3 regions of the Acidaminococcus nyctereutis genome follow, and region 1 is predicted to be linked to each of the others. Evidence: a T-box and tRNA genes for the amino acid it is inferred to sense, from the RefSeq annotation. Region 1 holds a T-box; the other regions hold tRNA genes.
The links. The T-box of region 1 lies ahead of pheS (phenylalanine--tRNA ligase subunit alpha). A T-box ahead of a tRNA ligase gene usually reads a tRNA of that ligase, here a tRNA-Phe.

Region 1 (10,503 bases):
GGGATCGGCGGCGGCTCCATCTGCATCACCCGGGAACAGAAAGGCATCGGCCGGGGCCAGGCTACAGCCGTCATCGAAGTGGCCAAAGCCCGGGACGAATACTTCAAGGAAACCGGCATCTACGTGCCCATCTGCTCCGACGGCGGTATCGTGTACGATTACCATATGACCCTGGCTCTGGCCATGGGCGCTGACTTCCTGATGCTGGGCCGGTATTTCGCCCGGTTCGACGAATCCCCCACCAACAAGGTGAACATTAACGGCACCTATATGAAGGAATACTGGGGCGAAGGTTCTGCCCGTGCCCGGAACTGGCAGCGGTATGACCTGGGCGGCGACAAGAAGCTCTCCTTCGAAGAAGGGGTGGATTCCTACGTGCCCTACGCCGGCGGCCTGAAGGACAACGTGAACCTGACCATCTCCAAGATGCGGTCCACCATGTGCAACTGCGGGGCCCTCACCATCCCCGAACTGCAGAAAAAGGCCAAACTGACCCTGGTATCCGCTACCAGCCTGGTAGAAGGCGGGGCTCACGACGTTGTGCTGAAAGAGAACACCAGCAGCAACTATCCAAAATAATCCAGAAACAGCAAAAAAAGAAGGACTGTGGATCATCACGGTCCTTCTTTTTTTGCGCCTTGAGGGAGAAAAAGATCCCTCACCCTCCCCGTTGTATTTCCCAGTCCAGAAAATGCCACAGATGATATGGTATACTGTAGAAAAAGGGGGAGGGGATACCATGGCAGTGAAAAAGAGGGCACTTGGCTGGGAGTTGAAAACGGACCTGGAAAACTATGGCCGGGTAACGGGGAAACGGCTGGCAGAACAGCTGGAACGGCTGGAACAGCGGGCAATCAAATTCTTGGTCCTGCAGCCTTCCCGTATGATCGGAGAGACTGCTTTTTTGCAGGCATCCTACGAATATGATCCCACTGAGGGGATGTCTTATGGAATTGAATTCGGATTCCGGCTGAAAGATGGGAAAATTATGATCTTGCGAAATTATCCAGCTCCCCAGTCTCAGTTGGAAAAAATCTTTGAGGAATATTTTACAGTCCAGAGGGTTCCAAATTTCACTGGATGGCTGTTCGTCAATATTTTCAATCCAGTTCCCTTTGTGGGGAGAGGGCAGCTGCACTGGAATTTTCCTCCCCAGTCCTTCCAGGATACCCATACTTTTGTAGAGGCTGTCCATGCTTACAGTCCCGGAAATGCAGGAAACTGGCATCCGGAATTTACTGCTGTGGCGTATCCTGTATGCTATCTGGACCTGGTGTGCTGTGATAAAGAGGAGCCCCATCTGCAGGAGAATGAAAAACTCATCAGGAAAGAAGAAATTCCGGGAAGTCCTTATTCTCGTTTTACCATAAAGGCACGGCTCAAGGCGGAAAATAAGGAGGCTTTTACCGAAGGGGAACTGCTGAAGGCTGTCCATAACCAACTTGCCGGGCGGTATACAGGGATCTGGAAGGATACGTTTATCCTGAAAAGAACAGGAGCTGAAGGGGATGGACCGCTCCTTTCTTTTTACCGGGGGCCTTTTGGACGGCGGGCCATGGGTATTGCCTCTTCCGGGGAACAGTCCCTGTATCAGAAGATCCATCAGGAGCTGGAGGAAAAGGGGAGCCTGTTTCCTGATTTTACCTTGCGCCCTCCCAAGGAATCCCAGGAATATACTTTCATCGATGGGTTCCTGGATGGGGGCGGGTATCACCACGCCTATGTTCCTATGCCGGTGCCGCGGCCTTTGAAGAAAGTCTTCCGGCTGGCCAGCCAGGGAGATGGGGTGGCAGCAGAAAACTGCCTGAAGGCATTTTTTGCTGATCCGGATGAAATCCTCCTTCCTTATATGGATGCGCTCGGGTCCTGGCTCTACCGGCACCAGGACGCTTTGGATGTGCACAATCTGCTGGATTTTGCCTGGAATCTCATGGAACGTTCTGGAGAAATCGAATGTATCAAAACGGCACTGTTCTTGACAGCCCAGAGCCGTCATCCTTGGGAGGAAAAAGACAAAGAGAGGCTCCGGGAGCTGGGCCAGGCCGATGAATTCACTTTCCATGTGCTGCGGAATATGGAAAATTGGGAGAACCGGGATGCAGAGATCTTCCGATTGGCCCAGAAAGTCCACGGCTGGGGGCGGATCTTTGCGGTCCATCAGCTGCAGCCATGCAATGAAGAAGTCAAGGCCTGGCTCCTCCATGAAGGCATCGACAACATCATCTTACCGGAATATTCCTCGTTGGAAGCTGCCCAGAAAATCAACTTGACCGAGGTGGTCAGGAACAGCCAGCCGGACAGCGCAGATCTGCTGGATGCCGGAAAGATCCTTTGTTCCATGATCAAAGGTGGTCCTGTCCCGGGTATCGAAGCCTATCATGGGAAAAAGGAACTGCTCCGCAGCTTCCTGGAGAAAATCGGCAAAGCGGAACCCGACGGCACCTTGTATCAGATGGCTTTCTACGTCCAGCAGTATGCAGAACGGACCCACAGAAAGAAAATTGTGCAGCAGGCGGAACAAATCCTCCAAACTCCTGTTTGCCTGAAGTATCTCCAAAAGCAGCAGGAACAGGGGAATCTGGTTTTCCTGGCTGCCATGGAAGGATTGGACGCTGCCCAGGGAGCCAAGATTGCTTTCCGCAGAGACTGGGAGGCAAATTTCCACCTGCTGCATCTGTTGGATAAGACAGCAGATATCCAGGAAATGGCAGATTTCTTTGTGGAAAAAGTCGCCGGAGGGAAGGAGAACTGTCTGGACGGCCAGATTTTTCTCAATTTGGAAATGGAGGCCTATCAGACAATCCTCCAGGTGATTGACGAAAACCAGGTGGATATCGCCGAGGAGAAACTGCTTCAGTTCGGCCTGACACTGCCGGGAAAGAGCTGCAAAAAATTGACCCGGGCCCATATTCAAAGACTGAAGGAGCAGGGACGCTTAAGTGAACAGCTGGAACAGGCTGCCGCTTTATAAGGTACTGAAGGGAGCCAGCTGCCCCCTTGCCCCCTTTCTTCAACTGTGTTATAATATTTCCATTCAATTCCATACCTTGCTATGAACAGGAGAGTACGCATTTCCGGAGGTCACAGAGAGTGGGGAGCAGGTGGGAGCCCCGCACGGAAAGGGATGGGGAAGTTCACCTGGGAGCAACCGGACTGAACGGAGTAGGCCCGGCGCTGGCTGCGTTATCGGCTGAATGAGTGAAAAATAGGGTGGTACCGCGAACCTTCGCCCCTTGTGGGGACGGAGGTTCTATTTTTTTAGGAGGCGTGAAAATGAGCGACAAACTGCAGGAACTGCGGGAGAAGATCCAGAAGGATCTCAGCGAAGTCAAAAGTGTGGAAGATCTGAAGAATATCCGGGTCCAGTACCTGGGCAAGAAGGGGGCCCTGACCTCCATTCTCCGGAGCCTGGGAGACGTGGCCGCAGAAGAACGGCCCAAGATCGGCAAGATGGTCAACGAAGTCCGGGCCAAGATGGAAATGCGGATCAACGAACAGATGAAGTTGCTGGAAGCCCATCAGATGGAAGAAAAACTGGCCAGCGAGACCCTGGACTTCACCCTGCCGGGACGGAAACCGGCCCTGGGCCATCTCCATCCGGTGACCCAGACCCTGCGGGACATCAAGAAAGTCTTCATGCGTATGGGGTTCGAAGTGGAAGAAGGACCGGAAGTGGAAACGGACTATTTCAACTTTGAAGCCCTGAACCTGCCCAAGGACCATCCGGCCCGGGATATGCAGGACACCTTCTACATCACTGACGATATCCTGCTCCGGACCCAGACTTCCGGGGTCCAGGCCCGCACCATGCAGAGCCGGGAACCCAACACTCCCATCCGGATGATCTGTCCGGGCACCGTGTACCGGAACGACTACGATGCCACCCATTCTCCTATGTTCCATCAGGTGGAAGGCCTGGTGGTGGACAAGGACATTTCCCTGGCGGACCTGAAAGGGACCCTGGAACTGTTCTGCAAGGAAATGTTCGGGGACAGCGTGAAGATCCGGCTGCGGCCTAGCTTCTTCCCCTTTACGGAACCTTCCTGTGAAGTGGACATCAGCTGCGTCATGTGCGGAGGCAGGGGCTGCCGGGTGTGTAAGAACTCCGGATGGCTGGAGATCCTGGGGGCCGGGATGGTGCATCCCAATGTGCTGCGGATGAGCGGCTACGATCCGGAAAAGATGAAGGGCTTTGCCTTCGGGATGGGCGTGGAACGGATTGCCATGCTGCGCTACGGCATCGACGATCTCCGTCTGTTCTTCGAAAATGACCTGCGGTTCATCCGTCAATTCTGAGTGGGAGGCAATGGACAATGTTAGCTTCGATTAATTGGTTGAAACAATATGTGGATATTCCTGTGACGCCGGAAGTGTTGGCGGATAAACTGACCCGGGTGGGACTGGAAGTGGAACAGGTGATCCATCTGGGGGAAGGCCTGGAAGGAGTCATCACCGGGAAGGTGGCCCAGATCGAACGGCACCCCGATTCTGATCATCTGTGGGTCTGCCAGATGGACCTGGGACAGGGGAAACTGGTCCAGATCCTTACCGGGGCCCAGAATGTGCACCAGGGTGACAGGGTGCCGGTGGCGGTGGTAGGGTCCCATCTCCCTAATGGCATGACCCTGAAAGCCGCTAAGATGCGGGGCCTGGATTCCAATGGCATGCTGTGCAGCGCCGGGGAACTGGGCATTGATGCCAAATTGCTGCTGCCGGAACAGCGGGACGGGATCTTCATCCTGCCGGCCAATACGCCTGTCGGAGTGGACGTCAAACAGCTTCTGGGCCTGGATGATGTGGTGCTGGACATCGACCTGACTGCCAACCGGAGCGACTGCTTCAATATGCTGGGCCTGGCCCGGGAAACCGCTGCGGTACTGGGACAGAGCCTGCGCCTGCCCAAGCTGGCCACCCGGGATGAAGCCGCCGGCAGCGCAGCCGACTGTGCCAAAGTGGAGATCCAGTGCAAAGATCTGTGCACTCGGTTCGCCATGCGGATGGTGAAGGATATCCAGGTGACGGAGTCTCCAGAGTGGATGCAGAAACTGCTCCGGGCCGTGAATATCCGTCCCATCAACAACGTGGTGGACGTGACCAACTATGTGATGATGGAACTGGGCCAGCCCATGCACGCCTACGACTATGACACGGTAGCAGACCACACCTGGATCGTCCGCCGGGCTCAGGAAGGGGAGACCCTGGTGACCCTGGACGGCCAGAAACGGGAGCTGAATCCCAACATGATCGTCATCGCCGACCCGGAAAAAGCCATCGGTCTGGGGGGTGTCATGGGGGGCATAGCCACAGAAGTCACCGGCAAGACCGTGAACGTGATGCTGGAATCCGCCACCTTCTACGGTCCCAGCATCCGGCATACCTCCAAGGACCTGGGCCTGCGCAGCGAGGCTTCCCAGCGGTTCGAACGGGGGGTGGATACCATCCGGGATCATGATGCCCTGGACCGGGCCGTCCATCTGCTGGAAGAGATGGGTGCCTGCAAGGCCGTAGCCGGTGTGGTGGAAGACTATCCGGTGCCCCAGGAACCGGTGAAGATCAAGGCCCTTCCGGAAGCCCTGCGCCGGCGGATCGGCACGGAAGGAATCACCGATGCCCAGATGCGGTCCATCCTGGAAGGGCTACGGTTCCAGGTGGAACCTCAGGCCGACGGCAGCTGGCTGGTCACCGTGCCCACCTGGCGGAATGACTGTACCTGCGATGCGGACCTTTCAGAAGAAGTGGCCCGGATGTACGGCTATGACAAGATCCCGTCCACCTTGCCCCAGCTGGATATGGCCCGGGGCGGGCAGGCTCCTATCGAAGACGTGAAGGATAAGATCCGGAATTACCTGGCCGATGCCGGGCTGGACGAAGTGATGACCTATACCTTCATCAACGCCGGAGATTTCGATAAATTGGGGCTGGACGCGGACGACAGCCGTCGGCAGGCCATCCAGATCATCAACCCCATCAGCGATGATTTCCGGACCATGCGCACTACCTTGGTGCCCAGCCTGCTGAACACCGCTGCCTACAACCTGGCCCGGCAGAACGACCGGGTAGCCCTGTTTGAAGTAGGCCGGGTATTCTTGCCCAAGGCCCTGCCGCTGACGGAACAACCTGCGGAAAAGACCCGCCTGTGCCTGGTGCTGGCTGGCAAACGGAACGAACTGAACTGGACGGAAAGCAAGGAAGCTGTGGACTTCTTCGACCTGAAAGGGGACTTGGAAGGGGTGCTGGAAGTGCTCCAGGCCAGCGGGGTGATTTACGCCAAACCGGAAGAGAGATTCCTCCATCCTGGCAAGAGCTGTACGGTGCTCCATGACGGGAAAGCTGTGGGCTTCATGGGGGCCCTCCATCCCCAGGTCCAGGAACGGTTCGGCCTCAGCGGGGAAACCTTCGTGCTGGAACTGGATCTGAGCAGCTTCGTGGATGGGGCGGAACGGATCCCTCAGTTCACCCATATCCCGCAGTTCCCCAGCACCAGCCGGGATATCGCCGTGGTGGTGCCCAAGACCGTCAGCGCCGTGGACCTGATGGCAGAGATCCGCACCCAAGCCGGCCCGCTGCTGAAGGATGTGCGGCTGTTCGATGTGTACAGCGGCAAGCAGGTGAAGAGCGGCTGCAAGAGCGTGGCCTTCAGCCTGACCTTCCAGGATCTGGAACGGACATTGAAGGACAAGGAAATCAACGACATCATCAATCAGGTGGTGAAGAAAGTTCAGGAACGTTTCGAAGGGGTCCTGAGAGAGTAAATTAAGAAGGGGATGTTGCACGTCCTGTGCAACATCCCCCTTTTTAATTTATTTTTCCGAAAACGGACAAACTGTGGTACAATGGGTTACAAATAATGTACCTGGAAAGGTGGAGACCCATGAAACAATTTGACGCAAGGAATTTGTCCATGATGTTCGACTTGTACGAAATGACCATGGCCAATGGCTATTTTGAAGATAAAGAACGGGACCGGGATGATTATGTGTCCTTCGATGTATTTTACCGGAACAATCCGGATGACGGCGGTTTCGCCATCTTTGCCGGGTTGGAACAGGTCCTGGACTACCTGGAAAATCTGCATTTTTCCACAGAAGATATTTCCTATCTGCGGAGTCTCCACGTGTTCAGTGAGCCCTTCCTCCAGTGGCTGGAAACCTACCAGTTCCGGGGCAGTGTCTATGCCATGCCGGAAGGGAGCATCATCTATCCTGATGAACCTCTGCTCACGGTCTATGCCCCCCTCATCGACGCCCAGCTGGTAGAGACGGCCATCCTTTGCGAGATCAACCACCAGTCTTTGATTGCTACCAAGGCCCAGCGGATCGTCAAAGCCGCCCAGGGAAGGGGTGTCTCTGATTTCGGCGCCCGGCGGGCCCACAACATGGATGCGGCGGTCTATGGGGCCCGGGCTGCCTACATCGGTGGCGCCAACAGTACAGCAACGGTCCTGGCCGGGCAGATGTTCAACATTCCCGTGAGCGGGACCATGGCCCACAGCTGGGTCATGTACTATGATGATGAATACACGGCGTTCAAACGGTTTGCGGAAATCTATCCGGATAACGCCATCCTGCTGGTGGATACGTACGATGTACTGGATTCCGGGGTGCCCAATGCCATTCGGGTGGCCAAGGAAGTCCTGGAGCCCATGGGGAAGCGGCTGAAGGGCATCCGGATCGATTCCGGGGACCTGGCCTACCTGTCCAAGAAAGCCCGGAAGATGCTGGATGATGCGGGCCTGACCGATGCCATCATCGTCATGAGCAACTCTCTGGATGAATATACCATCAGCTCCATCCTGGAACAGGGGGGCTGCGTGGATTCCTTCGGGGTGGGGGAACGGCTGATCACCGCCAAGAGCGATCCGGTCTTTGGCGCAGTCTATAAACTGGTGGCCGTCCATAAAGACAAGGCTATCATCCCCAAGATCAAGATTTCTGAGACCTTTGAAAAAATCACCAACCCCGGCCGGAAACGGGCTTGGAGGGTGTACGATAAGACCGGCCATGCCATTGCGGACCTCCTGACCCTGCTGGATGAAGATCCCCGGGAGGTGAAGGAGTTCTCCTTTGTAGATACCCAGCGTCCCTGGAAGAAGATGGCTTTCCAAGACTGTACCTTCCGGGAGCTCCAGGAACTGGTCCTGGAAAAGGGCAAGCGGACCCATCCGTCCCCGTCCCTGGAGGAAATCCGCCGGTATGTGCGGCAGCAGCTGGATCATGAAATCTGGCCGGAAGAGCAACGCTTCAGCAATCCCCATACCCATTTCTTGGATATGAGTCCAAAGTATTATGCCATGAAGATGCGGTTGCTGGAAGATGCCAAGAAAGGCAAATAAGGAGGGAAAGCAGATGGCATTCTTTGACCTGTTGGCCAAACGGCGGAGCGTACGCCAATATACGGAAGAACCGGTGAGCCGGAAAGATCTGGAGAAAATCACGGAAGCCGGGCTGATGACGCCCAGCAGCAAGAATCTCCGCAGTACAGAACTGCTGGTGGTGGAGGATCGGTCTACCCTCCAGGCCCTGGCCCGGTGCAAACCCCATTTTGCCGATATGCTGAATGGAGCAACGGCCGCCATTGTGGTCATGGGACATCTGGATTCCCATGCCTGGGTGGAAGATGCTTCCCTGGCCCTTCTGGCCATGATGCTCCAGGCGGAAGAACTGGGGCTGGGGAGCTGCTGGGTGCAAGTGCGCCATATGGTTTCGGAGACCCTGGGAGAAGATGGACAGCCCTTGACTTCCCACCAGTATCTCCAACAGCTGCTGGACCTTCCTCCTGAAGTAGAAGTGGAAGCCATCCTGGCTCTGGGCCATCCGGCCCGGGAACTGCGGCCTCGGACTTTGGAAGAAGCCAAGCCGGAACGGATCCACTGGGGTAAATATTGAAGACGATCCAGCCGAGGGCAGCCGCCATCGCTCCGGCTGGATTTGTTTTATCCTTTTTCTAAAAGAGTGTATAATAAAAAACAGAGTACAGGGGGAAAGGAGGATGGCAGGATGAAGAAAAAATACTTGAAGGATATAGTATATGATGCCATCATGGAAGACATCTATGCAGGGGTCCATAAGCCTGGGGATATCCTGAACGAGGGAACCCTGGTGGCGAAATACCAGTGCAGCAAATCCCCAGTGCGGGAAGCCCTGATTGCCCTGTGTGAGAACCATGTGCTCCGGAACATCCCCCGGTATGGCTACGAAGTGACCCGGCTGACCATGGAAGATATCCGGGAAATGCTGGAATTCCGCTATTGCCTGGAGGGAGGGACGCTCCTAAAAAGGGGGGGCCGCATCACGCCCCGGCAGCTGGACGAGCTGGAGCAGCTGAACCAGGAATGCCTGCGGGACGATGTGACGCCCCGGGAACATTGGATGGCCAATCTGGCATTCCATGTGGCATTGATCCATGCCTGTGGGAACCATTATATCGATGAGCAGGTGAAGGGGTGTATGGGGCGGCTGACCCGGGCCTATGCCCAGTTCCGCTGGGGGATGGATCAGCAGGAACTCCACATGTCCTGCGACTGCCGGCACCATAAAGATCTCCTGGAGGCCCTGCGGGAGAAAAACTGTACCAAAGCGGTGAAGATACTGAAACAGGATTTGGAGGATTTCACTTTGTTGAAGTGAAAAAGGGGGTGTTGCATGAGCAACAGCCTCTTTTTGAGGTCTCGGGTCTCGAGTCGTGAGTCTCGAGCCGTTGGATAGAACCTGTCCCCATGGCCAGGTTCTTTTGAAGGTGTAGAACCAGTATCGTGCTGGATATAGAAACGAATATCTTATCGTTAGCAGATTAGGGTTTGTACATTCAAAAAATTTGCTTGCAAATTTCTCATTCGGCTCGAGACTCGAGACCCGAGACCGAGCCGCTATGCGGCTTATGAGACCGGGATGTTGCACTTCACATGCAACAGTCCCATTTTAATTGCTACTAAAGCACTATAAATTCAGAAAATTCTTGCTTTCTGATCATATTAGTGATATATTATAAATAAGAAAAATAACCCAAACAATTCCAGGGAGAAAAGGGGTAAGGAAGATGGCTTTGTCTGAAACACTCATGGAGAACTATACAAAGATCCTGCAGGAGGAACTGATCCCCGCAATGGGCTGTACGGAACCCATTGCCATCGCTTATGCAGCCGCCAAGGCGAAAAGCTATCTGCCGGAAGAGGTGGTCCGGTATGAAGTGGACTGTTCCGGGAACATGATCAAGAACGTAAAAGGCGTCACCGTTCCCAATTCCAACGGGCAGAAAGGGATCCCCGCGGCGGCCGCTTTGGGCATCTGTGGCGGGGACCCTTCCAAAGTCCTGGAAGTCATCGCCGGGGTCACCGATGCCCAGCGGGAAGCCTGCCGGGAACTGGTGGCCAAGGATGTCTGCGACGTGGAACTGGTGGAAGGGGTGCCCGGGCTGTACATCGATGTGAAACTCTGGGGGAAAACCCACAGCTCGGAAGTGATCCTTTCCGGGAACCATACCAATGTCTACAAGATTGTCCAGGAT
Region 2 (10,503 bases), on a different contig from region 1:
GGGATTCATCCTGGTGTTTTTCTGCATGGTGATGAATCTCATCCTCCAAGTGGGGAATTGGCTGCTGGGGTGGCCGCTTACCCTGTTCAACCGCTACTGCGCCCGACAGGATGAATATGCTGCTGATGCCTATGCCTGTCAGTTGGGCCTGGGGCCGGAACTATACAGCGGATTGGCCAAACTAGATACCCTGTACCACAATCCCCAGCTGGGATTTTTCGGGAAGATGCTTTCTGACCACCCTGCTACCGATGACAGGCTGGAGAGGATCAGGGAACTGTGGGAAAAGAATCATAGGGAAGTCTGACTGGCAATGGAGAAGGGGCTGTGCGTATGCGGCAGCCCCACTTTTTTTGTAAAAAAACGTTGACAGTCATATAAGAAAAGTGTTATAATCTAAAAATTTGACTTGCTGGTTGGTTCGTGCTACAATATATACAGTTGTGGATGATGTATCGACTCTGTACGTAAGGAGGTAGCAGAATGTTTGCAGTGGGTGATAAAGTGCTGTATCCCATGCATGGAGCAGCTGTGATAAAAAATGTGGAGCAGAAGCAGATCGATGGCCATGCGGTCAATTACTTCGTCTTGAAGATGCTGCTCAGTGACATGAAAGTGATGATCCCGGAAGTCAATGTGGATAAGATCGGACTTCGGCCCATTGTAAACAAAAAAATCCTCCCCAAAGTGGAAGATGTACTGAAAGCCCGGCCGGAGAACAAGATGAAGCGGATTACCTGGAACCGCCGGTACAATATGTATGTGGACAAGATGAAAACCGGGGATATCTTTGAAGTGGCCGATGTGGTCCGGACCCTGGCTGTACAGGAAACGGAAAAGAAATTGTCCGCCGGAGAACGGAGGCTGCTGACCACTGCCAAACAGATCCTCCTCAGCGAGTTCATGCTGGTGGAGAGCGTGGATGAAGAAAAAAGTGAAAAGTGGCTGGATCAGTTTGTCTGAAAGGGGTGCACGTAAAGTGCACCTTTTTTTTTACACTTTCTTCAAAATTCTGATCCAATCTCTTTTCTTTATTTTCGTATTATTGTAAAATGGAGGATGATATTATACAAGGAGGTGAGACAATGGTTGAAAAAATCATTAAATTTGTTATCATCTTGATCTTTGCCGCTCTTGGGGTATTCCTGATGGAAATCGCCACACCGCTCTTGGGGGAATTCATTTCCTCGGACTATCTGAAGTGGGGCTTCCTGGGAGTGACACCCCTGAACCTGATCATGGGAGCCATCGGGGCCCTGGTTTTCGGATATATGGGAAAAGCTGCTGCTACGCCGCTGATCCACTATACGCTCCATTATTCGGAAATCCTGGCTTCCTATGTGGCGGATCTTCCTACCGGAGACATTTTCGTCCTGTCCATCGGGGTGATCATAGGGCTGGTGGTAGCGACGCTCCTGGGGACGGCATTTTCCCGGCTGCCCATTGTGGGACCGTATATTTCCCTGATCTTCAGTATCATGGGGGCTCTCATCGGCGCTAAAGTGGCCTTGAACAAACGCGAAGATATCCTTTTATTTTTTAACAGAGTCTGGTTTGCCCGGAATAAGGAGAATTCCCGGAAGGCCAGTGCTCGCCAAGTTTCCCGCACTTATAAACTTTTGGATACCAGCGTGTTGATCGACGGCCGGATTTTGGAAGTGATCCGTCTGGGCTTCCTGGAGGGGATCATCGTGATCCCCAAATTCGTCCTGGAGGAGCTGCAGAAGATCGCTGATTCCGGGGATACCCTGAAACGGAACCGGGGTCGGCGGGGCTTGGATATCGTCCGGTCCATCCAGGGGGACAAACAAGCTGTGGTGGAAATCGCTGACAAGGACTATGATGATGTCACGGAAGTGGATACCAAATTGGTCCGGCTGGCCAAAGAGCTGAAAGGCGTGGTGGCTACCAACGATTTTAACCTGAGCAAAGTGGCAGAAATCCAGGGCGTACGGGTGCTGAACATCAACGACCTGGCCAATGCCCTGAAGCAGGCCGTGCTGCCGGGAGAAGAACTCCAGATCTATCTGGCCAAGGAAGGCAAGGAACCGGGCCAGGCCATCGGGTACCTGGACGACGGGACCATGGTGGTGGTAGAAGGGGGCAAACGCTGTGTGAACTTCACCGTACCGGTGACCGTGACCTCCGTGCTCCAGACTTCCGCCGGCCGGATGATCTTTGCCAAACTGAAATAAGATAAGGAATGATGGGATGGACAACAAATTGGTTTGCATCATTGCTGCTGCAGGTATGGGAAAAAGACTGGGTTTGGGGTATAATAAAAATTACGCCTGTATCCGGGGCATCCCCATCCTAGTCCGCAGCCTCCATCAGCTGGACCAGGTGCCCGATGCGGCCCTGGCTCTGGTGGCGGTGGCTCCGGGAGAAGAGGAAGGGGCCCGGCAGCTGCTGGCAGAATGGCAGCCCCGGCAGTTCCCTGGCCTTGCCTGGAGAGTGGTCACCGGAGGAAAGGAACGGCAGGATTCGGTGGCCCATGCTTTGGCCCAGGTCCCGGAGGGGACCCAGTGGATAGCGGTCCACGATGGAGCCCGTCCTTTTGCGGGGCCGGAGCTCTTCCTGCGGGTCTGGGAGAAGGCCCGGGAAGAACAGGCTGCCATTGCGGCAGTCCCCTGCAAGGATACCATCAAAATGGATGATACCCAGGGCCATGTGGACCGGACCCTGGAGCGGAGCCGGCTCTGGGCGGTCCAGACTCCTCAGATCTTCCGGCGGGAACTGCTGGAAGAAGGCTTCTGCCTGGCCCAGGGATCCCATCTGGCTGTGACGGACGATGCCAGCCTGGTGGAAGCTCTGGGGCGTCCGGTGGCCTTGGTGAAAGGGTCCTATGACAATCGGAAGATCACTACGCCGGAAGACCTGGCCTGGGCGCAGGATCTGGCAGGACGCAGGGAGGGGAAAAACATGGAATTTCGCATCGGCTCCGGCTATGATGTCCATCGCCTGGTGGAAGGGCGCCCCCTGATCCTTTGCGGGGTCACCGTACCCTGGGACAGGGGACTGGACGGCCATTCCGATGCGGATGTGGCCCTCCATGCCTTGATGGATGCTCTGCTGGGAGCGGCGGGCATGGGGGATATCGGCCGCTTGTTCCCGGATACGGATGACGCTTATCTGGGGGCCGACAGCCGGAAACTGCTGGCTGCTGTGCTGGAGAAGATCCACGCTGCCGGCTGGCAGGTGAACAATGTGGATGTCACGATCATCGCTCAGCGCCCCAAGCTGGCGCCTTATGAGCCGGCTATGCTGGAGAATCTCCTGGCGGATCTGGGACTTTCCCGGGATGCGGTGAATGTCAAGGCCACCACCACGGAAAAACTGGGCTTTACCGGCCGGGGAGAAGGCATCGCTGCCGAAGCCGTGGCCAGTCTGATCAGATAAAAACCTTTTGGGAGGAAGATACAATGGAAAAGAAATTGAAAGTACGTTTTGCACCCAGCCCCACGGGACCGTTCCACATCGGGGGCGCTCGGTCTGCCTTGTTCAACTGGCTGCTGGCCCGGAAAGAGAACGGCACCATGCTGCTGCGGATCGAAGACACCGACCGGGACCGGTCCAAGCTGGAATGGGAAGCCAACATCAAGGCAGCCCTGAAATGGCTGGGCATCGACTGGGATGAAGGGGTGGATGTAGGCGGCCCCAACGGTCCTTACCGGCAGATGGAACGGCTGGATATCTACAAAAAATATACCGACAAGCTGCTGGCAGAAGGGAAGGCCTATTACTGTTACTGCACTCCGGAAGAACTGGAAGCGGAACGGGAAGCCCTTACCGCCCAAGGGAAGATGCCCCGGTACATGGGCAAATGCCGGAACTTGACTCCGGAGCAGCGGGCAGCCTACGAAGCGGAAGGCCGGAAACCCACCATCCGGTTCCGGGTGCCGGAAGACCAGGATATCGTGGTCCACGATGAAGTCCGGGGAGATGTGCATTTCGATTCCAACGGCATCGGAGATTTCGTCATCGTGAAAAGTGACGGCATCCCGACCTACAACTACGCTGTGGTCATCGACGATGCCCTGATGGGGGTCAACTGTGTGATCCGGGCGGAAGAACATCTGTCCAATACGCCTCGGCAGCTGCTGCTGTATGATGCCCTGGGGTTCGAAAAACCCACCTTCGGCCATATTTCCCTGATCCTGGGGCCGGACCACAAGAAGATGAGCAAACGGCACGGGGCTACGTCCGTGGACCAGTACCGGCAGATGGGCTATCTGCCCGATGCCATCGTGAACTTCCTGGCCCTTCTGGGCTGGGCTCCCAATTCCGACCAGGAAATCTTCTCCCGGGAAGAACTGATCCGGGAATTCTCTTTGGACCATGTGGCCAAGAATCCGGCTGTGTTCGACATCAAGAAGCTGAACTGGCTGAATGCCCACTATATGCGCCAGCTGTCCGATGAGGATTATGTGGCCTTTGCTGTGCCTTTTATGAAAGAAGCCGGCTATATGACCGGGGAAGAATCCGGTGAGAAGCTGGAATGGCTGAAGAAGGTCATCCTCACCGCCCGGGATCAGGCAGAATTCGGGAAGGAGATCCCCGAAAAGGTGGCCCTGTACTTCACCGATGAATTCGCTTTCGAAACGGCGGAAGCGGAAGCCGTCCTGAAAGAAGAAACGGTGCCCCAGGTCATGGTCCTGTTCCTGGAGAAACTGGCAGCTGCAGAAAATCTGGACCATGCCAGCACCAAGGCCCTGTTCAAAGCGGTCCAGAAGGAAACCAAACTGGGAGGCAAGAAAGTATTCATGCCCGTCCGTGTGGCCCTTACCGGCAACCAGCATGGACCGGAACTGGCGGAAATGATCCCGCTTCTGGGTAAAGACCGTGTGGCAGCCCGGATCCGGGGCAGCCTGGCCAAGGCCGGCGTGAGCCTGTAAAAAGAAAGGAGACTCTCATGAGCATCCGTGTATATAATGATATGACCCGGCAGAAAGAGGAATTCGTCCCTCTGCATCCGGGGAAAGTCGGCATCTATGTGTGCGGGGTCACCCCCTACAACCATCCCCATATCGGCAACGCCCGGCCTTTTGTGGTCTGGGATGTGATCCGCCGGTTCCTGGACCATGAAGGGTACGATGTGACCTATGTGCAGAACTTCACCGACGTGGACGACAAGATCATCCGGGCCGCCAACGAAGAAGGCGTGACTTGGGATGTGATCGCCAACCGGTATATCAAAGCGTATTTCGAAGTGATGGACAAGCTCCATGTAAAGCGGGCCCATATCTATCCCCGGGTCTCCGAACACATCCCGGACATCATCCATACCGTCCAGCAGCTGATCGACAACGGCTACGGCTATGTAGTGGACGGGGATGTGTACTATCGGGTGGAAAGATTCGAACACTACGGAGAATTGTCCGGCCGGAAGCTGGACGACATGATGGCCGGGGCCCGGGTGGACGTGGACGAGCGGAAAGAGAACCCCATGGATTTCGCCCTGTGGAAATCTGCCAAACCGGGAGAACCGGCCTGGGACAGCCCCTGGGGCAAAGGACGGCCGGGCTGGCATATCGAATGTTCCACCATGAGCACCAAGTACCTGGGCAACACCCTGGATTTCCATGGGGGCGGCAGCGACTTGATCTTCCCGCACCATGAAAACGAAATCGCCCAGAGCGAAGGGGCTACAGGAGTCCATCCGTTTGTCCGGTACTGGGTCCACAACGGATTCATCACCATCAATGAAGAAAAGATGTCCAAGTCCCTGGGGAACTTCAAGACGGTCTATGACCTGCTGAAAGAATATGAACCGGAGACCATCCGGTACTTCATCCTGAATACCCATTATCGCAGTCCCCTGGACTTCAGCCAGGAACGGCTGGCGGAAGCGGGACGGAGCCTAGAACGGCTGCGTACGGCCCAGAACAACCTGCGGGAGATCCAGCAGGTGATCACCGTGGGACCGGATGCAGAAAGCCTGGCCCTTCGGGACAAAGTGGCAGAACTGCGCCAAGGTTTCTTCGACGCCATGAGCGACGACTTCAACACCTCCCTGGCCATCAGCTATCTGTTCGCCCTGGCCAAGGAAATCAATGTGTACCATAACGCCATCCTCAGCGGGACCAAGAAACCCGATGGCAAACTGGTGGAACAGATCGCTAAGGCCTGGAAGGAAATGCTGGACGTGATCGGGATCTTGGAAAATGAACCGGCTGCCAACGGAGAAGGGGGCGCCGTGAGCAACGAGGAAGCAGAGATCGCTGCCAAGATCGAAGAACGGCAGGCCGCCCGGAAAGCCCGGGATTTCGCCAAAGCCGATGCCATCCGTGACGAACTGGCTGCCAAAGGGATCATCCTGGAAGACACACCCCAGGGCGTACGGTGGAAGAGAAAGTGAGATACGAACAGTATCAGCGGCTCCTGGACCATGTGCTGGCCACCTGCGGAACGTCCCAGACCCTGCCGGAACCCCGGCTGATCCATCCGGTGGAACTGGCCTATATCGGGGATGCGGTGTTTTCCCTGTACGTACGGATGCGGCTTTTGCCGGTCAGCAGCCATGTACAGGTGCTCCACGACCTGGCCAGCCGGATGGTGTCTGCGGTGATGCAGGCCAAGGCCATGGATGAAATGGAAAAAGCCGGGATCCTGACAGAAGAGGAAGCCCAGATCGCCCGCCGAGGCCGGAATACCAAGAGCACCGTGCCAAAAAGCGCCAGTGTCCGGGAATACCGGCAGGGTACGGCCTTTGAGGCCCTGATGGGCTACCTGTATCTCTTGGACCGGAAAGACCGGCTCCAGGCCCTGATGGACCGTTCCTTTGAACGGATCCGCCAGGCCATGGAGGAGGAAAGGAAACAGAAAAGAAAATGATGCATGTGAAACTGCTCCGCTATACCCCTGAACCGGATCGGACCGTGGCCATGAGCGCCCGGCTCTGCTATTCTCCCATCGGGGCGGCAGAACTGGAAACCAAGATGACCGACCAGGAAGTGGCCAGCCTGGTGCGCCGGCTGGGCCAGATGGGGCACACCTCTACCTTCGAGCATGTGAGCTTCACCTTTGCCATCGAAGGGGTGTCCCGGGTACTGACCCACCAGCTGGTGCGCCACCGGATTGCTTCCTACAGCCAGCAGAGCCAGCGGTATGTGAAGGAACACGATTTCGAGACCATCCTGCCGCCTACCCTGGCTGCCCGGCCCGAATGCAAAAAAGAATTCGAAGAGCTGTGCGGCAGGATCCAGGAGCTGTACAACAAATGGACGGAGGCGGGGGTGCCGGCGGAAGATGCCCGGTACATTTTGCCCAACGCGGCGGAGACCAAGATCGTGGTCACCATGAACGCCCGGAGCCTGCTCCATTTCTTCCAGCTCCGGTGCTGCAGCCGGGCCCAGTGGGAAATCCGTGCCCTGGCTTGGGAAATGCTCCGTCAGGTGAAAGCCGTGGCCCCCATCCTCTTTGAAAAAGCGGGCCCTACCTGCGACAGCGACCGAGTCTGCCATGAAGGGAAAATGAGCTGCGGACGGCTGGAAAAACTCCTGGCCCAGGATGCGGCCGAAGCCGGGGAGAAGGCGTGACCGGCCATGGGGTACAAACCAATCGAAGAGATCCAGCAGGAGACCCGCCAGTGGGGTTTCATCCAGGGGCTGCCGGAACAGGTAGGGCAGTTCTCCAAGAAGCTGGTGGACACCATCGACGGCCAGATCCTGACCATCTGCCGGTATGAGGCCCCGGAGCTCCGGGCTCGGCTGGATATCATCTACACCTCAGAAACTTTTGACTATATCGTGGTCCATACCATGGGAATGAATTCTTACAGGGACATCCGGTTCATCTACAAGGATAGGGATGTGTTCGCCAAAAACGTGGAAGCCTATCTGTCCGGGATCCTCCACAGTATGGAAGACCCCACCAGTGTGAACCTGGGGGAACAGGTGGCGGAGCACGGGATCCTTACCTGGAACTACGGCAACAGCCTGCCGGAAAAAATCGGCCCCTTCGAGCTGTACATCAAGCCGGCCCATGCCATCGAGCATATCAACGGATCCATCATCCTGATCGACTATTCCAATTTCGACCGGATGGATCAGCTGATCATTATGTACAACCGGCTCCGAGACCAGTTCTTCGGGGAAGTGAAGATCAACTCCGTATTTCACGCTTCCATGGATTTCGACAGCCGGAACCTGAAAGAGCTGGAAGCCAAGCTGAAGGAGCATCTGGAAGAGACCCTGGAAAAAGTGGATCAGGCAGATCATACCATTTAGCGTATGACGTATGACCTATGACGTATGACCTGTGGCGAAAAAGCTCTTGACTTTTTTGCCACAATCTTCTATACTATACAAGTCGGCGCTTGAAAAGGCAGCCGCAACGGCTCAGTAGTTCAGTTGGTTAGAATGCCGCCCTGTCACGGCGGAGATCGTCGGTTCGAGTCCGTCCTGGGTCGCCAATTGCCTCGGTAGCTCAGTTGGTAGAGCAAAGGACTGAAAATCCTTGTGTCCGCAGTTCGATTCTGCGCTGAGGCACCATTCTTTAGGCGGAAGTAGCTCAGTGGTAGAGCATCACCTTGCCAAGGTGGGGGTCGCGAGTTCGAATCTCGTTTTCCGCTCCATTTTCATATGGCGACGTAGCCAAGCGGTAAGGCAGAGGTCTGCAAAACCTTTATCCCCAGTTCGATTCTGGGCGTCGCCTCCAGATGGAAGTCAAAAGGGGCTGTGAAAAAATGATCCTTCATTTTTTCACAGCCCCTTTTAGTCTCGAGACCCCCAAACGGGGCCGTTGGCATGCAACAGCCCCGTTTTCCAGAAAGGAGAAAAATGCATCTCGAACGCCATTATGACCGCACCTATGCCCGGCTGACACGGCCCTTTGCAGGCCATCCCGGCAGGATCCAGGCCCTTCAGCTGGCCAACAATGCCCTGGTGGTGCTGATGTATATCGCGTACCCCTTGCTTTTGGGGGAACTGATCCATAAGGGAGGGCTGGCCGGGAACCTCCTGCTGCAGAAAGCTTTCTGGGTGCCGGCTCTTTCCTTCCTGCTGGTGTCCGTGGTGCGGAGCCGGATCGACCGTCCCCGGCCCTATGAAGCCTGGCCCCTGAAACCTTTGATCTCTCGGGACAAGCAGGGTGAATCCCTGCCCAGCCGTCATGTATTTTCTTCCACCATCATTGCCATGGTGTACCTGTATATCCATCCGGCAGTTGGGGGAATCTTCCTCCTGGTCAGCCTAGTTAGTGCAGCTGTCCGGGTCTTGGGAGGAGTCCATTATCCCAGCGATGTGGCAGCTGGTTTCCTGGCCGGGGTGGGGAGCGGGCTGCTGCTCTGGCTGTAGAGATAATGCGTGACAGGTGTACAGACAGCTTACTTGAATTTTCTTTCAATTTCGCGTATAATAGAGTCGGTATTTTTGACTTTGGAATCTTAACGTTGGGAGATGTGCTGAATCGCATGAATAAAGTCGTACTCACTACTGTGTTGTTTTCTTCCTTGACCATTTCTGTTTCTGCGTCGGCTGCCGGTATGGCGCGCCGGGCTGTGCCCTTCAATTACGGGGCACGTACGTCTTCCCGGTCTGCTGCCAGCGGGTACAAGGTATCCACTCTGGAAAATAGAGGGAAAGGGCTGTCCTATAAGCCGATTTCTACCAAGCAGGCCTATGCCTGGCGGCGGGATTTCGGCAAGAGCAACCTGCGGAAGTGGAGCAGCACAGAAGGCATGGATACTTCTTGGCGGAGCAATGGTACGACTGATACGGCCCATTTCAAGGCCTCTACGGTGGCTTTCCTGGATCATTTGAATGAGCTGGCCCGAAGGAATGGAGTCACTTTTGTGATCACAGGAGGAGCGGAACGGGGATACCATGCACCGGGAACCTATTCCCATGAAAATGGGTACAAAGTGGATATTTCCGATGAGGGAGCCATGTGGGGATCGAAACCTTTCAAAGTCCTGCATCTGGCGCTGGCTCCTTTCAAGCATCAGATCGTCCACGAACTGGACAATGCCCATTATGATATAACCATTTATCCCTATAATTACAGGGGACGGTATTCCTGGGGGTATAAATACTGAGAAAAGGGGGTGCTGCACATTCTGTGCAACACCCCCTCTTGTTACGAAAGGATCTAACAATGACCAAATGTACTCTTTGTCCCCATGACTGTGGGGTCGAACGGCCTGGGGCCGATGGGGCTCCAGGGCAGCTGGGGTGGTGCCGGATGCCCTGGCGGCCCCGGGCGGCCCGGGCCGCTCTCCACCTATGGGAGGAACCCTGCATCAGCGGTACTTCCGGAGGCAGCGGCACCGTGTTCTTCTCTGGCTGCACGCTCCAGTGCGTGTTCTGCCAGAACAGCGAAATCAGCAGCGGGGGAAAAGGCTGGGAGATGACCGCTGACGATCTGCGCCGGATCTATCAGGACCTGATCGCTCAGGGAGCCCACAATATCAATCTGGTGACGCCCACCCATTTCCTGCCCACCATCCTGGAATCTCTGGAGCCGGAACTGCCGGTGCCGGTGGTGTACAACTGCGGGGGATAT
Region 3 (10,503 bases), on a different contig from region 1:
CATACCCGCTGAACTGGGTATCATTGGTACGGGTCAGGGCTTCCAGGATGTTGGGATGGGCCCCGTGGTTGTAGTCGTTATTGAAACGGATCATGATAAGTCCTCCCTGAAAAGATGATTTATCTCTTGATTTTATCATAAATCCAGCTGGTTTGTCCTAGAGAAACACGCCCTGGGTTATTTGTCAGCTTGCAAATAGGATCCGGTCCGGCTCTCCTTGCACTTCTCCACCTCTTCCGGCGTCCCGGCAGCCACAATCCTTCCGCCTTGGAAGCCGCCTCCCGGCCCCATGTCGATGATGTAATCGGCATTCCTGATCACATCAAGGTCATGTTCGATGACCACTACCGTAGCTCCATGGTCGATAAGGGTCTGGAAAACTTTTAAGAGCGTCCTTACGTCCTGGGGATGGAGGCCAATTGTCGGTTCATCGAAAACAAACACGGAATCACTCTGCCCTTTCCCCATTTCACTGGCAAGCTTCAGCCGCTGGGCTTCACCGCCGGAAAGTCCAGGCGTTTCTTCTCCCAGTGTCAGGTACCCCAAGCCCAGATCGTGCAAGACCTGAAGCCGCTGCTGCAGGAGCTTTAATCCCCCCAGTGCCTGCAGCACCTGATCCACGCTCATGTTCATGAGTTCAGGCAGACTGTAGACGTTTCCATCTTGCGCTTTGCGGCGGATGCGGAAAGCTTCCTGGCTGTAACGGGAACCTCTGCAGTCCGGGCAAGGAATCTTTACATCTGGCAAAAACTGAACGTCCAGCGAAATCTCCCCTGTTCCATCACAGGCCGGACAGCGGAGTTTCCCTGTATTATAGGAGAAATCACCTGCCTTGCAGGAGTGTTCCTTAGCATCTGCTATCCTAGCATATATTTTTCTCAGCCCATCATGTACATTGGCATAGGTAGCTACAGTGGAACGCACATTCATACCGATTGGCGCAGCATCGATCAGCTTGACCTGGTTGATTCCTTCTGCCACTATGCTTTTGATATGTCCCGGCAGTTTCTGTCCGCTGATTTTTGCCTGAAGTGCCGGGATCAAGCTCTCCAGGATCATTGTGGTTTTGCCAGATCCTGAAACACCTGTTACAACTGTGAGCCGTCCCATAGGTATCCTCACATCCAAAGGATGTACCGTGTGGATTTTCCCTGTTTCCAGATGGATAGTGCCTTTTTCAAATAAAGATCCTTTTCCTGTCACTGGACGGATCCTCGATTTGTATTGATTCGAAAGAAAGGGTCCTATGACCGATTCCGGATTTTTTGCCACATCAGTGACGCTTCCCTGGGAGATTACCGTGCCTCCTTCTGCTCCCGCACCCTTTCCCATCTCGATCATCCAATCAGCGTTTTTCAGGACCTGGGTATCATGATCTACGATTACAATGGAGTTTCCGTCTGCCAGCAGGTCGTCCATGACCCCTGTGAGACCCTTGAGGTTAAAGGGATGGAGACCGATGGATGGTTCGTCAAGGACATACAGCACACCTGTCGTGCGGTTCCGTACGGCCCTGGCAAGCTGCACCCGCTGCCGTTCACCGGTGGACAGCGTGGACGCTGCCCTGTCAAGAGAAAGGTATCCCAGTCCCAGGTCCATCAGCCGCTTAGAGACATCCAGGAAAGAATCACAGATGCTTTCGGCCATGGGGCGCATCTTTTCCGGCAAAGAAGCCGGAACCCCCTGCACCCAAGGGATCAGTTCCGAAAGTGTCATAGCAGCCGCCTGGTCCAGCCCGATCCCTCTGAGCCGCGGTGCACGAGCAGTTTCTGACAGTCTTGTGCCATGGCAGTCCGGACAGACGTCCTCTTCTAGATATTTTTCCAGCCGCTTCATCCCCTTTTCATCTTTGACCTTAGCCAGGGAATTCTTCACGGAATTGACCGCACTGTAGTAGTTGAAATCCATCTCTGTTGGCTCCAGGGTATTAGGATTAACATAATGGATATGATGTTTCTTCAGCTCGCCGTGATAGACGATTTCCTTTTCCTCAGGGGTCAGGTCACGAAATGGGACATTTGTCCGGACCCCCATGGTCCGTACGATATCTTTCATTAACGACCACATAAGGGTTCCCCAAACAACCACTGCTCCTTCATCGATCGTTTTGGAATCATCCGGCACCAAGGCTGCCTCTTTTATATTTTGGACAATTCCCGTTCCGCCGCAGGTGGGACAAGCACCTGTACTGTTAAAGGCAAGTTCCTCCGCCCCGGGACCGTAGAATTTCTCACCGCATACCGGGCAAGTAATTTCCTGCATGGCCGCCACAGCGAAAGACGGCGGGCAGTAATGGCCATTAGGACAGCGGTGACTCCCCAGCCGGGAAAACATGAGACGCAGGCTATTCAACAGTTCAGAAAGAGTCCCGAAGGTACTGCGGATGCCAGGAACACCCGGGCGCTGATGGAGGGCAAGGGCAGCTGGAACATACCGTATCTCTTCTACGTCTGCTCGTTCCACCTGGGTCATCCGACGCCGGGTATAGGTAGAAAGGGATTCCAGATACCGCCGAGACCCTTCCGCATACAGGATCCCTAGGGCCAGGGAGGATTTCCCGGATCCGGACACCCCGGCAATTCCCACGATTTTGTGGAGGGGGATATCCACGTCGATATTTTTCAGGTTATGGACCCTGGCACCCCGGACCTCAATATGATCAGGAACGGAAGGGACGTATTTTTCGCTCATGCGACATGCCTCCTTACAGAAAAGCGGTTTTATTTATCATAGCACAAAAAGGTACCGTCGCGTAAAATAAGACCGGCCCTTACGGGCCTCTAAGAAGTCAGACTTCAGCTTGATTCGCTTTGGATGCAGTACTGGACTTTCTGCTTCCAACAAGCTGAGGTCTTTCCTTCTTCCCCCGACTCCTTCCAGGCGCGGGAGATGTACCCAGATACGTGAAAACAGCGGATTTTGGCTGGAATATAGTATCTCCCGATTCTTGCCATGCGCACGAGATGGGTCCAGATGCGCGAAAGCGAGGATTTTGGTTCATAGCATAGTACATGAACGTACATGCCGCGGACCAAAATCCTCGCTGACAAAGCAGATGGGCCCATATCGTGCGCATGGGTCATGCGCCAGCCCTTTTATTGCCTACTAGTCCTGATTCGGATTCCAGCTGCTTCCGGAATATTCCAAAGAATGGGCGTGGCTGAAAGAGGCGCCGCAGCTGGGGCAGCCGGTTTCTGCGCAGTCGTTGCAGTAAAGGGCACCGCAGTTTCCACATTCGTAGAGAACGGGGCTCTTTTCCGCTTCCCCTTCAGCGCTTTCACAGTAGCCACAGGAGTTGCTGTTCTGGCCTGCTTCTTTTTCCAGGGACACTTCCACTTGACGGTCCAGCCCTTCCTGATTGGGTGCCTTTTCCGCATATTCCGGGAAGACGATGGAATTTTCCTTGAAAATATGGACGAATACATCATTAATGAATGCTTCCAGCAGCTGATAGGTCCGTTTGAAGGTGGCACAGGCATCGGCTGGTACGGTGAAATGATCGGTGAGGGCTTCGATTTCCTTGATGATGTCCCCGGCGGCAGAATGATCGGCTTCCAGGTTCTGGACCAGGGTGAGGATTTCCAGGTTGGGCTGAGGATAGGTCCGCATCAATGGGAACACCAGCCGTTCTTCCCGGGCAAAATGTTCTTCCAAGTCGGTTTTCAGGGTCCCGTACAGATGATGGAGCCGGGTGAGCAGTTCCCCGTGATGGACATAATGGACCAGGAGGATCTTGTTCAGATCCGCTTCGATTTCCGCCATGTATTTCCGTTCATCCACATGGTGGGTGGCTTCCAGGTCCTGGAGCATGTCCGGAATGGAAAGCTGCTTGAACCGGTCCAGGGATTCCTGCTGGCTGCCGGTTTTGGCGCTGTGGCTGGCAATGTATCCGTTCAGATCCGCCACCACTTTTTGGGCATCCAGGTCCGTCCCTTTTACCGCTTCTTCCAGAGGGATTCCCCCGCCGCAGCAGTAATCCAGATGCAGTTCATTGAAAAAGGGGATGGTCTGGGGATAATCCCGCACCACTTCAGCCAGGGTATTTTTTACAGTAATCATGGAGCATTCCTCCCGTAGTTGTTTGATGGTTTAAGTATAGCGGAATGCTGGGATTACGTCCGTTGGTATGACAACGAGATGAAGAAAGATATCAGAACCGGCCCTGACGGGCCTCTCAGAAGTCAGACTTCAGCTTTGTTGGCTTTGGATGCAGTACCGATCTGCTCATCGCCAACAAGCTGACTTCTGACATCTGTAGGCCTCCGGCCGTGTCTGACATCTTTCTTCTTCCTCCGGCTCCTTCCAGGCGCAGGAGATGTACCCAGATACGCGAAAGCGGGGAATTTGGTTCGTGGCATAGTACATGGACGTACATGCCGCGGACCAAATTCCCCGCTGACAAAGTAGATAGGTGCATATCCCGCGCCTGGGTTATGCGTCAGCACACCCTCCCCCCGACTCCCTCCCTGAGCGTCAGAGTTGGTCAGATGCGCGAAAGGAGGGATTTGGAAGTTGGGCATAATACACAGTGGTATATGCCCGGCTTCCAAATCCCTCCTGACAAAGCAGATGGCCTGCTATGGCGCTCAGGGGTTATGCGTCAGCCTCTACAACTTATTCCCACTCAATCGTCGCCGGCGGCTTGCTGGTAATATCATAGACCACCCGGTTCACCCCAGGGACTTCGTTGACGATCCGGCGGGAGACGATATCCAGCACATGGTAAGGGATATGGGACCAGTCGGAAGTCATGCCATCGGTGCTGTTGACAGCACGGAGGGCGATGGTGTTGCTGTAGGTCCGGAAGTCACCCATGACCCCGACGCTGCGGATGTTGGGGAGACAGGCGAAATACTGCCAGATGGACCGGTTGAGCCCGGCTTTAGCGATTTCTTCCCGGAAAATGGCATCGGCTTCCCGCACGATGTGGAGCTTTTCTTCGGTCACTTCACCCAGGACACGGATAGCCAGGCCAGGGCCCGGGAAGGGCTGGCGCCATACCAGTTCGGAGGGGATGCCTAATTCTTCGCCTACGGCGCGGACTTCATCCTTGAACAGTTCCCGGAGGGGTTCGATGAGGCCCAGTTTCATGTCTTTGGGCAGGCCGCCTACATTGTGGTGGCTCTTGATGGTGGCAGAGGTTCCGGTACCGCCGGATTCCACCACGTCCGGATAGATGGTCCCCTGGACCAGGAAGTCCACATGGCCGATCTTTTTGGATTCTTCTTCAAAGACCCGGATGAATTCTTCCCCGATGATCTTCCGTTTCTTTTCTGGGTCGCTGACCCCTTTCAGTTTGCTGAGGAAACGATCCTGGGCATTGACCCGGATCAGGTTCATGTCGAAATCCCGTTTGAAGACCTGTTCTACCTGGTCCCCTTCGTCTTTCCGCAGGAGGCCGTGATCCACGAACACACAGGTGAGCTGCTTGCCTACGGCCTTATGGACCAGGACGGCAGCCACGGAGGAATCCACCCCGCCGCTCATGGCGCAGAGTACGTTCTTATCCCCTACTTTTTCCCGGATCTCTTGGATCTTGTTCTGGGCAAAGGAAGACATGGTCCAATCCCCGGACAGATTGCAGATATTGAACAGGAAGTTGGAGAACATCTGCTTCCCAAAGGGAGTATGCATGACTTCCGGATGGAACTGGACGCCGTAGAGTTTCTTGTCCTCATTCTGCATGGCAGCGATGGGACATTCTGCGGTATGGGCGATGACAGTGAAGCCTTTCGGGGCTTTTTCCGCATAGTCCTGATGGCTCATCCAGCACACATTGTTCTTTTCCAGGCCAGAGAAAAGACGGGTTTCGTTATCCAGGACGACAGCCGTCTTGCCGTATTCCCCGCTGCCTGCATGGGCCACCACGCCACCCAGGGCTTTGGTCATGAACTGGTCGCCATAGCAGATGCCCAGGACGGGGATCCCCATTTCGAAGACCCCGGCATCCACGCTGGGGGTATTTTCCGCATAGACACTGTTGGGCCCGCCAGACAGGATGATGGCCTTGGGATTCTTGGCTTTGATCTTGTCCAGGGTATAGTTGTAAGGAATGATTTCACAGTACACACCGCATTCACGGACGCGTCTGGCAATCAGCTGGCTGTACTGAGCACCGAAGTCGACCACCAGGACAACCTCATGCTGTAAATTCTCCATAGTCTGCCTCCCTTTGGTAGTTTGTAATATTTAAAACAATATACCATACTTCACAAATTCTTTCAATTCCAAATCCGATTATTTTTCGTTGGACAAGCCCAATTTTTCGAAAATCAGGAATGCCAGGCTGGCCAGGATAGCCACCACCGTAGCCAGGCCCATGCCTTTGAGCTGGACGGGCCCCAGGTGCACTGCCGCCCCGGAAAGTCCGCTGATCATAGTCACAGCCGTGAGGATCAGGTTCTTGGGCCGGGTGAAGTCCACCTTCCGTTCCACCATCATCCGCAGACCGGACGCAGCGATAAACCCGAACAATAAGATGCAGACCCCGCCCATCACCGGAGTGGGGATCCCGTGGATCACCGCGGCGACTTTCCCGATGAAGGAAAACAGGATGGCGAAAATGGCCGCCCCCCCGATGACCCAGGTGCTGTAGACTCCGGTGATGGCCATGACCCCCATATTCTCCCCATAGGTGGTGTTGGGAGTAGAACCCAGGAACCCGGAGAGCACGTTGGACAGGCCATCGGCCATGAGGGACCGGTGGAGCCCGGGATCCTTGATCAGGTCACGGCCCACGATGTCGCTGGTGACGAAGAGATGGCCCAGATGTTCCGCCAGCACCACGAAGAGAGCAGGCAGGATCATCATGATGGCAGAGAGGTTGAACCGGGGCTGGTAGAAGGTGGGGAAAGAGAACCAGGCGGCAGTTTCCACCGCAGAGAAGTTCACCACTCCCATGCACCAGCTGAGGACGTAGCCGGACACCACCCCGATGAGGATGGGGATGATAGCGATGAAACCCCGGCCCAGGACGGTGGCCAGGATGGTGACAATCAGGGTGAACATGGAAATGGTCATGGCCTGGCCGTTGGTCATCCCCTGGACCGGATCCACGAACCCGCTCATGTTGAGGGCCAGAGGCGCCAGTTCCAGGCCGATGATGGCCACAATGGACCCCATGGCCGCCGGCGGGAACAGCACATCGATCCATTCTGTGCCGATCCGTTTCACCAGAAGGCCGATGAAGATGAAGCAGAGGCCGAAGGCGATGAAACCTCCCTGGGCATCTCCGTAGGTCATCCCCGGGGTGGCACAGACGGCCAGCACAGGGGAAATGAAAGCAAAGCTGGAGCCCAGATAGGCAGGAAGCTTCCATTTGCAGATGGTCAGGTACAGCAGGGTGCCCACCCCGTTCATAAACAGGGCTGTGGCAGGGTCCACGTGCAGGAGAAAAGGCACCAGTACGGTGGAGCCGAACATGGCAAACAGATGCTGCAGGCTCAGGGGAATGGTTTCCAGGACCGGAAGCTTTTCTTCCACGTGGATGATTCGTCGTTCTTCCATGGGTCATGACTCCTTTGTGTTCTTTTTGATCTCCCTTATTGTACCATATCTTTCTCCAGATTCGGCACACAAAAAAAAGACTGCTGACTATGCAACAGTCTTTCAAATTCCAATGGTGCCGGGGACCGGAATCGAACCGGTACGGAGATCACTCTCCGAGGGATTTTAAGTCCCTTGCGTCTGCCAGTTCCGCCACCTCGGCGAAAAAGTTGGAGGCGACGCCCAGAATCGAACTGGGGATAAAGGTTTTGCAGACCTCTGCCTTACCGCTTGGCTACGTCGCCATATAGAAATGGAGCGGAAAACGAGATTCGAACTCGCGACCCCCACCTTGGCAAGGTGATGCTCTACCACTGAGCTACTTCCGCATGAAGAATGGTGCCTCAGCGCAGAATCGAACTGCGGACACAAGGATTTTCAGTCCTTTGCTCTACCAACTGAGCTACCGAGGCATTGGCGACCCAGGACGGACTCGAACCGACGATCTCCGCCGTGACAGGGCGGCATTCTAACCAACTGAACTACTGGGCCATTGTCTGTCAGCACCCTCAGGCGCTGTCGACTTGATTAGTATACTGTATAGTGAGGGAAATGTCAAGGGAAAAATTGGGGCTGGAAAAATACTTTCCCCAGCCCCGTCACTGGTCCCTGGTCACTGGTCTCTGGCCTCAGGAAGGAACCCGGGCAGCGGGTTCCTTTTAATTTATGAATGCAACTTCCTCAGAACTTCCATCTCACTCCAGCGTTCCAGCTCCAGTTCTTCCGGTAGGTGCCGGTACTGCTCTTTTCGCCTTCCAGGTAGAACTGGCTTTCCGGCGACAGCTGTACGGCCATCCCGATGCCGTATTCGAACCAGTTGTCCCCGTAATCCCGGTCCAGCTTCAGGAACCCTTCGTCATCGGTGAAGCGGACTTCTCCACTGCCCCCGAATTCGTGGAACCAGTCCGCCTTCAGGAAGAACTGGGCCCGATGGTCTTCGTACCCGGCCCGGAACCCGGCCCGTCCCACCGCGCTGTGGATGTTATTTTCCTCATAATGGACCCCATTGGCCAGGTCCTCCGACGCTCCGTGGAGCCAGCCCAGGGTGAACTGGGCCCGGGGTTCCAGGAACCAGCCGCCGGAAAAGGCCTTCTTCCAGCCGTATTCCGCTCCTGCCGTGAAGCCGTTGTTGTCCAGGGTCCCTTTGGCCCCATAACGGCCGTACACCTCATTGGAGAGATGCTGGCCCTTCAGGACGAAATCCCAGTACTGACCATCTTTCTTCACATGGGTATCGTAGAGACCCAGGCTGATGCCGGTGAGATCCGAAGTCCCTCCGGAGAAGGTCCCCGTACCCCGGCTGTATCCCAGGCCGATGCCCTGGTAATGGCGTTCTTTCCCGTTCTCACCCAGGAGCTTATCGTAACCCACCTGGTACTGATGGTGCTGGAGGGTAAAGCCCCCTTCTTCCCCGCTGCGCTGGCTCCGGGTCCCGGCCGCTCTGGCCCAGACCCCTTCCGGTGCCGCATCCTGGGTATGCAGGTCCCCCATCCGTTTGAACAGGCTGTCCATGTCTTCCCGCCACATCTGGTAATCCATGCCCGGAAGCCCCATCATGGTCTGGACGAAGTGGGTATGATGGCCCTTGTCATCAGTGGGAAGGTTCTGGAAGCCCTTCAGGTACCAATCGGTATTATAGCCGTCGGTGACCGTATCCCCCTGGCTCTTTTCATGGGTATCCAGCACGATCCGATGGAAGAACAGCCGGTCTTCCCGGTCCGGCACATAGAATTTTCCCTGTTCGTCCCCTACACTGGCCAGGACGGACCCGATGGCCCCGTCAGTCCAGGCGCCATGCACGGCATGGAGCTGCAGCTGGGTGGTCCCCGTATGGGTCCCTTTCACATAGAGACGGTCATTCACCTGGGCATCCCCCTGGTGGCCCATAAGGACAGCCGTCCCGTCCCCGGCGAAGTTCCCTGTATACAGGCTCTGATCCGTGGTATCCTGGTTCAGATGGATGGTTCCCTTAGCGGCCTGGAGATAGGTGACTTTGGAATCCCCGTCCAGGTTCCAGATGGCACCGTCATTGAGATGAAGGGTGATCCCCGCATCAGAACGGATGCCATAATCGAGATTTCCATCCTCCACGGTGCCATCCAACCGGGAGCCGCTGCCTTTCAGATACGCCTCCAGAGAGCTGCCGGCATCGGCCGTCAGTTCCCCGTCGATGATCCCGGTACTGCCGTCATGGCCTAGGGTGATAGAGCCGCCCCCGGTGGACCGGGCCGCATAAGTGCTGCCGTTGGCGGAAAGGGCATATTGACCGGCATCCACCGTAATGGGGGCCTTGCCGCATACGGACCAGATTTCTCCATTCACTACGGCATTTTCCGTGGCGCTATCCCCGATTTCCACCGGCATGGCATTGGCCTGGACGGCCCGCATACCGCTGGCCGGATCGATGCGGATGTCCTTTCCTTCCAGATCCACTTTGTTGGCAGAATCCCCCAGGGCCCAGATGCCCCCGTCGATCTGGAGCAGACGGGTCCCATCATGGCCCAGGTTCACGGCGCCTCCGGTGGTGAGGATCAGGTTCTGGTCTTTATTGGCTCCTTCATAGATGTGGATGGTGTCCCCGTCCACGGAATACCCTCCATTGAGGCCCACCAGACGGCCGTCGATGCTCACATGGGAATCCGGTTCCCCGATGACCAGAGCATTGTCTGCTGCCTGCTGGATCACCAGGGCATCATGGGTATGGCTGTCCGGTTCCGTATGGCTGCCATCTGCGTTCGTCTTCACCGTAGTACCCAAGGTCCCGCTGTCCGGCGCCGCTCCGTCACTGAGGGTGATATCCTTCCCCACTACATCCATCCGGGCGACCCCGTTGACCAGCAGCCGCCCTTTGATGGAAACCGTATCGGAAGTACTTCCCTCCGGCGCAGTCCGGCCGATTTCCACGGACCGGCTGGAAGCGTTGGCATAAAGGGCCGTATGGCCGGCGTTATCTAGGAG

Region 2: it encodes a tRNA-Phe, which carries the amino acid that the T-box ahead of pheS (phenylalanine--tRNA ligase subunit alpha) is inferred to sense. The anticodon was not compared.
Region 3: it encodes a tRNA-Phe, which carries the amino acid that the T-box ahead of pheS (phenylalanine--tRNA ligase subunit alpha) is inferred to sense. The anticodon was not compared.

The regions. Positions count from the first base shown of each region.
Region 1 is NZ_JBQOUY010000027.1:17,432-27,934, forward strand. It holds gene ACTUHY_RS10770 (IMP dehydrogenase) at 1-579, shown strand, start outside; gene ACTUHY_RS10775 (hypothetical protein) at 740-2,971, shown strand; T-box leader at 3,044-3,237, shown strand; gene pheS (phenylalanine--tRNA ligase subunit alpha) at 3,274-4,296, shown strand; gene pheT (phenylalanine--tRNA ligase subunit beta) at 4,314-6,752, shown strand; gene ACTUHY_RS10790 (nicotinate phosphoribosyltransferase) at 6,872-8,332, shown strand; gene ACTUHY_RS10795 (nitroreductase family protein) at 8,346-8,885, shown strand; gene ACTUHY_RS10800 (GntR family transcriptional regulator) at 8,997-9,626, shown strand; gene ACTUHY_RS10805 (L-cysteine desulfidase family protein) at 10,057-10,503, shown strand, end outside.
Region 2 is NZ_JBQOUY010000021.1:6,489-16,991, forward strand. It holds gene ACTUHY_RS09660 (M48 family metalloprotease) at 1-307, shown strand, start outside; gene ACTUHY_RS09665 (CarD family transcriptional regulator) at 484-963, shown strand; gene ACTUHY_RS09670 (PIN/TRAM domain-containing protein) at 1,086-2,195, shown strand; gene ispD (2-C-methyl-D-erythritol 4-phosphate cytidylyltransferase) at 2,212-3,399, shown strand; gene gltX (glutamate--tRNA ligase) at 3,423-4,895, shown strand; gene cysS (cysteine--tRNA ligase) at 4,913-6,358, shown strand; gene ACTUHY_RS09690 (Mini-ribonuclease 3) at 6,343-6,834, shown strand; gene thyX (FAD-dependent thymidylate synthase) at 6,834-7,538, shown strand; gene ACTUHY_RS09700 (hypothetical protein) at 7,545-8,228, shown strand; tRNA gene ACTUHY_RS09705 (tRNA-Asp) at 8,337-8,413, shown strand; tRNA gene ACTUHY_RS09710 (tRNA-Phe) at 8,417-8,492, shown strand; tRNA gene ACTUHY_RS09715 (tRNA-Gly) at 8,501-8,575, shown strand; tRNA gene ACTUHY_RS09720 (tRNA-Cys) at 8,585-8,658, shown strand; gene ACTUHY_RS09725 (phosphatase PAP2 family protein) at 8,781-9,296, shown strand; gene ACTUHY_RS09730 (hypothetical protein) at 9,413-10,036, shown strand; gene ACTUHY_RS09735 (radical SAM protein) at 10,096-10,503, shown strand, end outside.
Region 3 is NZ_JBQOUY010000006.1:87,889-98,391, forward strand. It holds gene ACTUHY_RS04965 (threonine aldolase family protein) at 1-94, opposite strand, end outside; gene ACTUHY_RS04970 (excinuclease ABC subunit UvrA) at 178-2,691, opposite strand; gene ACTUHY_RS04975 (DUF542 domain-containing protein) at 3,106-4,059, opposite strand; gene guaA (glutamine-hydrolyzing GMP synthase) at 4,615-6,159, opposite strand; gene uraA (uracil permease) at 6,238-7,506, opposite strand; tRNA gene ACTUHY_RS04990 (tRNA-Leu) at 7,620-7,708, opposite strand; tRNA gene ACTUHY_RS04995 (tRNA-Cys) at 7,717-7,790, opposite strand; tRNA gene ACTUHY_RS05000 (tRNA-Gly) at 7,800-7,874, opposite strand; tRNA gene ACTUHY_RS05005 (tRNA-Phe) at 7,883-7,958, opposite strand; tRNA gene ACTUHY_RS05010 (tRNA-Asp) at 7,961-8,037, opposite strand; gene ACTUHY_RS05015 (autotransporter outer membrane beta-barrel domain-containing protein) at 8,227-10,503, opposite strand, start outside.